DNA from 2 places in the Rhodococcus sp. I2R genome. Region 2 is predicted to be linked to the other one. Evidence: riboswitches for the same ligand, from Rfam matches in the RefSeq annotation. Region 2 holds a riboswitch; the other holds the start of a gene.
The links. Region 2 has a riboswitch for cyclic di-AMP ahead of KVY23_RS16120 (transglycosylase family protein). Riboswitches for the same ligand answer to the same signal wherever they lie in the genome.
Positions count from the first base shown of each region.

Region 1 (3,398 bases), on a different contig from region 2:
TGGACGCGTGCAGAACGTTGCCGTTGCCCGCGTACAACCCGACATGTGAGGCGTTTGGATAGAACAGGACGAGGTCGCCCGGCTGAAGGTCCTTTTGGTCCACCGCGGTACCACCGGCCGCTTGCGCTTGACTCGACCGTGGGAGCGTCTTACCCACCTGCTTGTACGACCAGACCACCAGACCGGAGCAGTCGAAACCGTCGGGGCCGGCAGCCCCCCAGGAGTACGGCTTGCCGACCTGAGTCAGACCGGCCTGAAGGGCTCCGGAGGAGGACCCGGGGACAAGACCGGACAGGAGTTTCGACAGATCGAAGCCCTCCGGTAGCGGTGATCCGGCGAGTTCGGCCTGTTCGGCGCCGGAGAGTGCGTTGTAGCTCGCCACTACCTCCGCAGTTTGTTCCTGCAACTGACTCTGCTTCGCCTGCAGATCGTCGCTTACCACCCGGGCCTGCTCAGCGGCTGTACGAGCCAGATCGACGGCCGCTTGCGACGCCTCCTGCGCAGCCGCCGCGTCGGCGCTGGCCTGCTTGAACTGCTCTACCTGACGCGTTGTTTCGGCCGAGATGATGTCGAGGGCCGACATCTGGTCGAGTAGCTGCTGCGGCGAATCGCTGACCATGACAGCGAAAAGGCGATTGGTTCGGCCGCCCTGATAGTTGACATTGGCGACCTTGTCCATGGCGGGCTTGAGCTCCGCGAGCGCCTGCTGCGCCCTGGTGAGGTCGTCCTGGTTCGCCGCGAGAGCAGCGTCGGCGTCACGCTGCGCGGCAATCTTGGCATCGAGGTCGATCTGCGCGTTGTGCAGAGCTTCCGTGGTCTGCTCCGATTCGCGTGAGAGCTCTGCCAATCTGGTCTGCGCATCGGACGCAGTGTCGATACCTGGCTGAGCGTGCGCGATTGCTCCCTGACCTGCGATCAGGAATACGGCAAGCACTGCCGCAACGAGGACGCTCAGCTTGGAACGATTGACTATCGGTGTCGCCACGAAAGGTGACTCTCCGTTTCTGCCTGGGAGGCCTGAGGGGCCAGCGTAACGGTTCGAAAAACAAAACCCTACCCACGAGTAGTGGGTAGCGGGCAGGAATTCGGTCGGAAAACCGCCATTTGTTGGGATTCGATCGAAATAATCGGGTACTCAGCGGACTCGGTCAGGTTACGGAACGGCCACAATCGTGTCCACCCGTGTTGTCCATCGAGGAGGAACCGAACCAAACAGAACAGCACCAGAGCGCGCCGACGAGTCGGTGAGCTCTGGTGCTGTGATGAAACGCGGTCGCGAAAATCAGTAGCGACGCGCTCCGTCGAACGGCATGGAATCGACAGGTGCCACCTTGACCGGCACACCGGATGTGGACGCATGGATCACGTTGCCGTTGCCCGAGTAGATGCCCGAGTGCGAACCGTCGTAGAAGGAAACGACGTCACCGGGGCGCAGATCCGCCTTCGAGACAGGCGTGCCAGCGGCTGCCTGGTCGTAGCTGGTACGGGGCAGGCTGACACCGGCCTGCTTGTACGCCCACTGGACGAGACCCGAGCAGTCGAACGAATCCGGGCCCGAAGCGCCGTAGACGTACGGTGCGCCGATCTTCGTCTCCGCAGCCTGAACGGCCTTCGCTGCCGGCGTCACCTGGGGTGCGACCGGAGCCGGGGCGTTAGGTGCGGGAACCTGAGCCGGAAGCGGCGGCATACCCGGAATCTCGGGGATCTCGAACGTTCCGACACCGGGGATGGTGATGGGGGCCGCCATTGCGGGGGCAGCGGGAAGAATGACCGCACCGGCTGTGATCGCACCGGCTACGAGAATTCGACGCAATGGGCGGGTTGAAGTATGTGACGCCACGAAAAGTTGTGCTCCGTTTCTTCCGTTCATCCGCCGACCGAGTTAGCTGACGGGTTCGGGCTGGGAAGATCAGCCCTACCCGCGTCATCACCGTGAAGGCGACTAAGCGGGATTCACCCCAATGGAAATCGGGTTCCCGGTACGGGCACTCTCACGAGCGGCCCGATTAGGCGGTGACTTGCGACGCCACTCCGGTGTGGACTGGCGAGACTCCGCAAGGTCTCAGGAAGGTTACGAAATGGCATACCCCTGTGTCGACCCCAACTCGCCCAACGCGCGTGAACAGTTCGCTTCTGCACTACATGGCATGCCGATTCGCCACAGTGTCACGAGTGGATAACGACTCGCCCACAACCCGGTCGTTCGCGTCCACCACGAGGCGCAATCGCGGCACCAGGCCGCTGTCCGCAAGTACGTCCATGGCGCCCAATTCTTCCTGGTCGAAAGCCATTTTGGACAGCTTCGACACCGCCTCGGTACCGCCTCGGCCGGCCCGACCCGGGGCACCGAGGAGCACCGTGACAACGCAGTCGGCGCACGCGATATCGCGGACCTTGCAATCACCACAGTCGACGATCATGTGATCCTCATCTCTTTCATCGAGTCAGCCCGGAATTCCGGCTGTCGAACGAGAACCTAACGACAGGCACCGACACGAACCGCCGAGCCGGCGGACTGTCAAGGGACTGTCGGTGGGCCGCGCTAGCGTCCACGATCGTGAGCCTCCCGATCCAGCTGAGCTTCGACGAACTCGACACTCCGTTGCACGAGACGACCTTCGTCGTCGTCGACCTCGAAACCACCGGAGGCAGCGCCGACACCGAGGCGATCACCGAGATCGGCGCCGTGAAAGTCCGCGGCGGTGAAGTCGTCGGCGAGTTCGCCACACTGGTAGATCCGGGCCGGTCGATTCCCCCGTACATCGTGGAACTGACCGGAATCACCACCGCGATGCTGATCGGAGCGCCCCGCATCGAACGAGTCTTGCCGGGGTTTCTCGAGTTCGCGCGTGGATCCGTACTCGTCGCGCACAATGCCCGCTTCGACATGGGGTTCCTCCAAGCCGCCGCGTCACGCCTCGATATCGCCTGGCCCAGGTTTCGAGTTCTGTGCACGGTGAAGCTCGCGCGTCGCGTACTCACCCGCGACGAGGCCCCATCGGTGAAGCTGTCGGCCCTGGCCTCGCTGTTCCAGGTCGGTACGCAGCCGACCCACCGCGCACTCGACGACGCACGCGCCACCGTCGAGGTTCTGCACGCCCTCATCGAGCGCGTGGGCAATCAGGGCGTGCACAGCTACGCCGAACTGGTCGACTACCTCCCAGCTGTCTCGGCCGGACAACGCGCCAAGCGCACACTGGCCGCTCACCTACCGCGCTCCCCGGGCGTCTACCTGTTCAAGGGGCCCGGAAACGAGGTCCTGTACGTGGGCACGTCGAACAACCTGCAGCGGCGCGTCCGCAACTACTTCACCGGTTCGGAAACGCGCGGGCGGATGAAGGAGATGGTCGGACTGGCAGTCGGCGTCGACCATGTCGAGTGTGCGCATGCCCTCGAGG
Region 1 is NZ_JAHUTG010000006.1:196,175-199,572, forward strand. Features, by position in the region: gene KVY23_RS08270 (NlpC/P60 family protein) at 1-985, opposite strand, end outside; gene KVY23_RS08275 (C40 family peptidase) at 1,283-1,840, opposite strand; cyclic di-AMP (ydaO/yuaA leader) riboswitch at 1,856-2,023, opposite strand; gene KVY23_RS08280 (hypothetical protein) at 2,139-2,420, opposite strand; gene KVY23_RS08285 (DEDD exonuclease domain-containing protein) at 2,558-3,398, shown strand, end outside.
Region 1: linked by a shared signal. The riboswitch ahead of KVY23_RS08275 (C40 family peptidase) and the one ahead of KVY23_RS16120 (transglycosylase family protein) in region 2 are both predicted to bind cyclic di-AMP.

Region 2 (3,398 bases):
TCGTCCGGTGCCAGCTGGTCGGCGGAGTCGAGGATGCGGCCGATACGCCACGGGACGGCGTCGCGGGCTGCCGGGGTCATCCGAAGCGTGCGCTGGCCCCAGACGAGCGCGCGGTCGCGGAGCGCGGTCAGTGCCGCGTCCACGGCCTTGACGCTCGCGCGGCCCGATACGCCCGAGTCGAGCTGCGCACGTGTCACCGGAATCTCGTGTGCGCCCTCGATCGAGAGCAGCTCGAGAATGGTCAGGGCAAGCGTGTCGAGGGAGTCGGCACTGCGAAGGATCGACGCGCGTTGTTCGGCTCGGCCGGCCAGTACCTCGATGGTCGAGGGAGGCGGGACGGTCAGGTCTGGTCGCAGCGTGAGCAGGCCCACGAGTTCTGTGTCGGTACGGGACGTAAGCCACGTGGCGAGGTCCGGTGGCGCTGCTGTTTCGGTCATCGCACATCAGATTAGTGACCTGGACTGGTGTACGACGCAGCGCAGGTGTCAAAATGGGCGCATGGTGAACAAGTCGAAGAAGCCCTATGTCGATCCAGGCTGGCCGGAAACCGCGCGCGGTGATCATGCGGTGTCCGAACTGGCGTCCTCACGGGCGGGAGGTTTGTCGCCCTACGGCGAGGAGATCGAGTTCCCGCTTCCGCTGGACCAACTGCCCTACGCACACCCTGTGACCGTCATCAACCGCTGACGGCTGGCCCCGGACAACGAGAAAGGCCCCCGAGCAATCGGGGGCCTTTCTCGTACCTGGGTGAACTCTACTGAGGCAGGAATGCCTTGTTCGCCTGGTAGAAGTCGATGATCTGCGGGTCGAGTTGGATGCCCTCGGTCGCATTCTGGACCAGGGTGACGATCTCCTGGTTGTTGGTGATGGTCTGCACGGCGCTGGTGATGCCGTCGACGACCTCGGCGGTGCCGTCGACCGTCGGAATGCTGGTGAGGTCGGGAAGCTGCGGTGCTTCCGGAGCGGACTGCGGCGAAGGCGTCACGCTGCGCTCGGTGGGCGCGCTGCTCAGGCCGAGGCTCGAGGAGCAGGAGGGCCATGCGCCCCAGCCCTGCGAGGCGAGTACCTTCTCAGCGACTGCGATCTGCTCTTCACGGGAGGCCTGGTTGGCGGTGGCCGCGTACTGCTGGCCGCCGTGCGAGTTCCAGGTGCTCGGGGCGAACTGAAGGCCGCCCTGGTATCCGTTGCCCGTGTTGATTGCCCAGTTGCCGCCTGCTTCGCACTGTGCGAGACGGTCCCAATCGGAATCGGGGGCTGCAGTCGCGGTGCCGGTGAAGGCGATGCCCGCGGTGCTCATGATCGCGCCGGTGACGGCGACCTTGGCCACGGTGCGACCGGTGGTGGTCGGCTTGCGATGACGTCCGCTCATACGATTGAAATCCTCTCCACAGGCGCCTGCGAGGTCAGCTGTCGGGTTCGGGCTGAGAGGTAGCCCGGCTCAACCATCCCGGTGGGGATTGTTGAGCTTCACCCCAAGAAAGTCCTGCCGGAGCAGGTCTTTCGGTTATCCGAGAGGACGTGTGGGTCCCCCGTCCTCGTCCCCTGGGTGTTCGTTGGGGGGCCGTTTCCCGCGGGACGAGGTTTGGCGCTGCGGGAGCCGGTGTGACCGAAGTTTCTCAGCCGCTGATGACCGTAATGGACAGGGCCTCCAATGTCACCATTCGATAACTGTTGTGTTGTGGAGGGCGTTCGCAGTCGGTATCGGACCGTGTTTTCGGTTACGGACGAACCTGCAGGCAGTGGCGCTGGAGCTTCACCGACGCCCGCCTGTTGCTCATCCGTTACCCACTTGTTATGTGACAAACGTCACATCGGTCCGAGTGGGGCTGAAGTGACGAAAGTGACTGCGTGTCTCCTGGTCCGTGAAGCACGCGAAGGAGATAGTCAGCGGCTCAGGTTTCCGTACGTGTGGATCAGGGCGACGAGCGCGGCATCTTCGGCAGCGGTGAGTGTGACGAGGGCTTGGGCGTGCGCCCAGGCGAGCTTGTCCTGCGCGGCTGCCCGGACGTGGTCGGGCCCGGCGGTGGGGGAAAGACCCAGCTTCATCGCTGGCGAGGAGTGCTCGACGAGTCGACGTAGTTCGTGGGTGACCGGGGACGCCGGATCGGCGCCGAGCATCGCTTCGAGGTGTCCGAACAGCACGACGGTGTGTAGAGCCGGGTCCGACCGCAGGCGATCGACGATGTCGCGAATGCGCTCGCGTTCGGGGCGACTGTAGGCGAGGCGGTCGAGTTCGCCGAGGATGCGGTGGGCGCGTTTGACCGCCGCGAACACGCCCAGATGAGAGGCCAGGAGATTCTGCAGTCTCGGCACACCGGAATGCGTGACGAGCCAGTCGTTGAGCGCTGCAGCGCCCTGTGCGGCGACGCTGCGGCCGTGGATCGTGCCGTATTCGCCCATCAGGTCGACCAACCTGCCACGCACGTGCGGAGGGACGAGCGCGTCGTCGTCGGAGTCGAGCAGGTCGATCAGATCGAACGGGTCGATCCCGTGCATGGCGTGCAGGGCGCGGGCGTCGGCTTCGGTGAGAGCTCCCGTGTGCGAGGTCTCTGCGAGCAGACCTGCGATCGGAACGACGGTCATCACGGTATCGGCGAGCTGGGCCGACAGCCGCGTCGCGTGCTCGCCCGCATGTGCGAGCGGATCGCGGGCTCCGAGGGCACCTTCACCGAAGCCGTCTGCGCGCGAGAGCACTCCCAGGGTGGTCAACGGGGTGAATCCGAGTTGGCGGAGGAAGTCGATCTCGTCCGCCCGGGGAGCCCCGTCGAACAAGAACACTGCGGCGTCGGCATCGACGGACGCGGTGCGGGTCTGGTCGTATCCGTCGATGAGGACCCGCCGGGTTCGAGCTTCGTTCTCGGCTGTCAACGTCGCCAGACCCGGGGTGTCGACGAGGGTGTAGTCGCGGATTGCGGCGGAGGGCAACCATCGGTGCAGGTAGGCGATGTCGTGCGGCGCGATATCGAGGCCGTGGATCCGGCCCCGTTCGGTGGGTACCGGTGCCCGGGTGCCGTCGAGGAGCACTGCCTCGATGCGGGCTGGTGCACCCTCTTGGTACACCGAGACGACACTGGTGGCTTCGAGCGCGGCGGTGTCGGCGATCTTCGCACCGATCAGGGCGTTCACCAACGTCGATTTTCCGGCTTTGAGTCGGCCGACGATGACGATCCGCGGCGGCGACCACAGGATGGCGCCGATGCGGTTGGCGTGGCCGGCCAAATCCGGGCCGAGTGCCGCGAGGGCATGCAGGGCGCGATCGAGTCCTGCACGGACCGGATCGAGCGGCATTCCGGACGCAGTCATCGCCCCGCTCCAGTGAGTTCGGCAATGAGGGCTTCGGCGCGGGCGATGTTGCCCTTCACCACTTTCAGATTGTTCTCCAGGCGGTCACGTTTCTT
Region 2 is NZ_JAHUTG010000014.1:99,098-102,495, reverse strand. Features, by position in the region: gene KVY23_RS16130 (helicase-associated domain-containing protein) at 1-437, opposite strand, end outside; gene KVY23_RS16125 (hypothetical protein) at 499-687, shown strand; gene KVY23_RS16120 (transglycosylase family protein) at 755-1,369, opposite strand; cyclic di-AMP (ydaO/yuaA leader) riboswitch at 1,377-1,598, opposite strand; gene KVY23_RS16115 (GTPase) at 1,885-3,303, opposite strand; gene KVY23_RS16110 (dynamin family protein) at 3,300-3,398, opposite strand, start outside.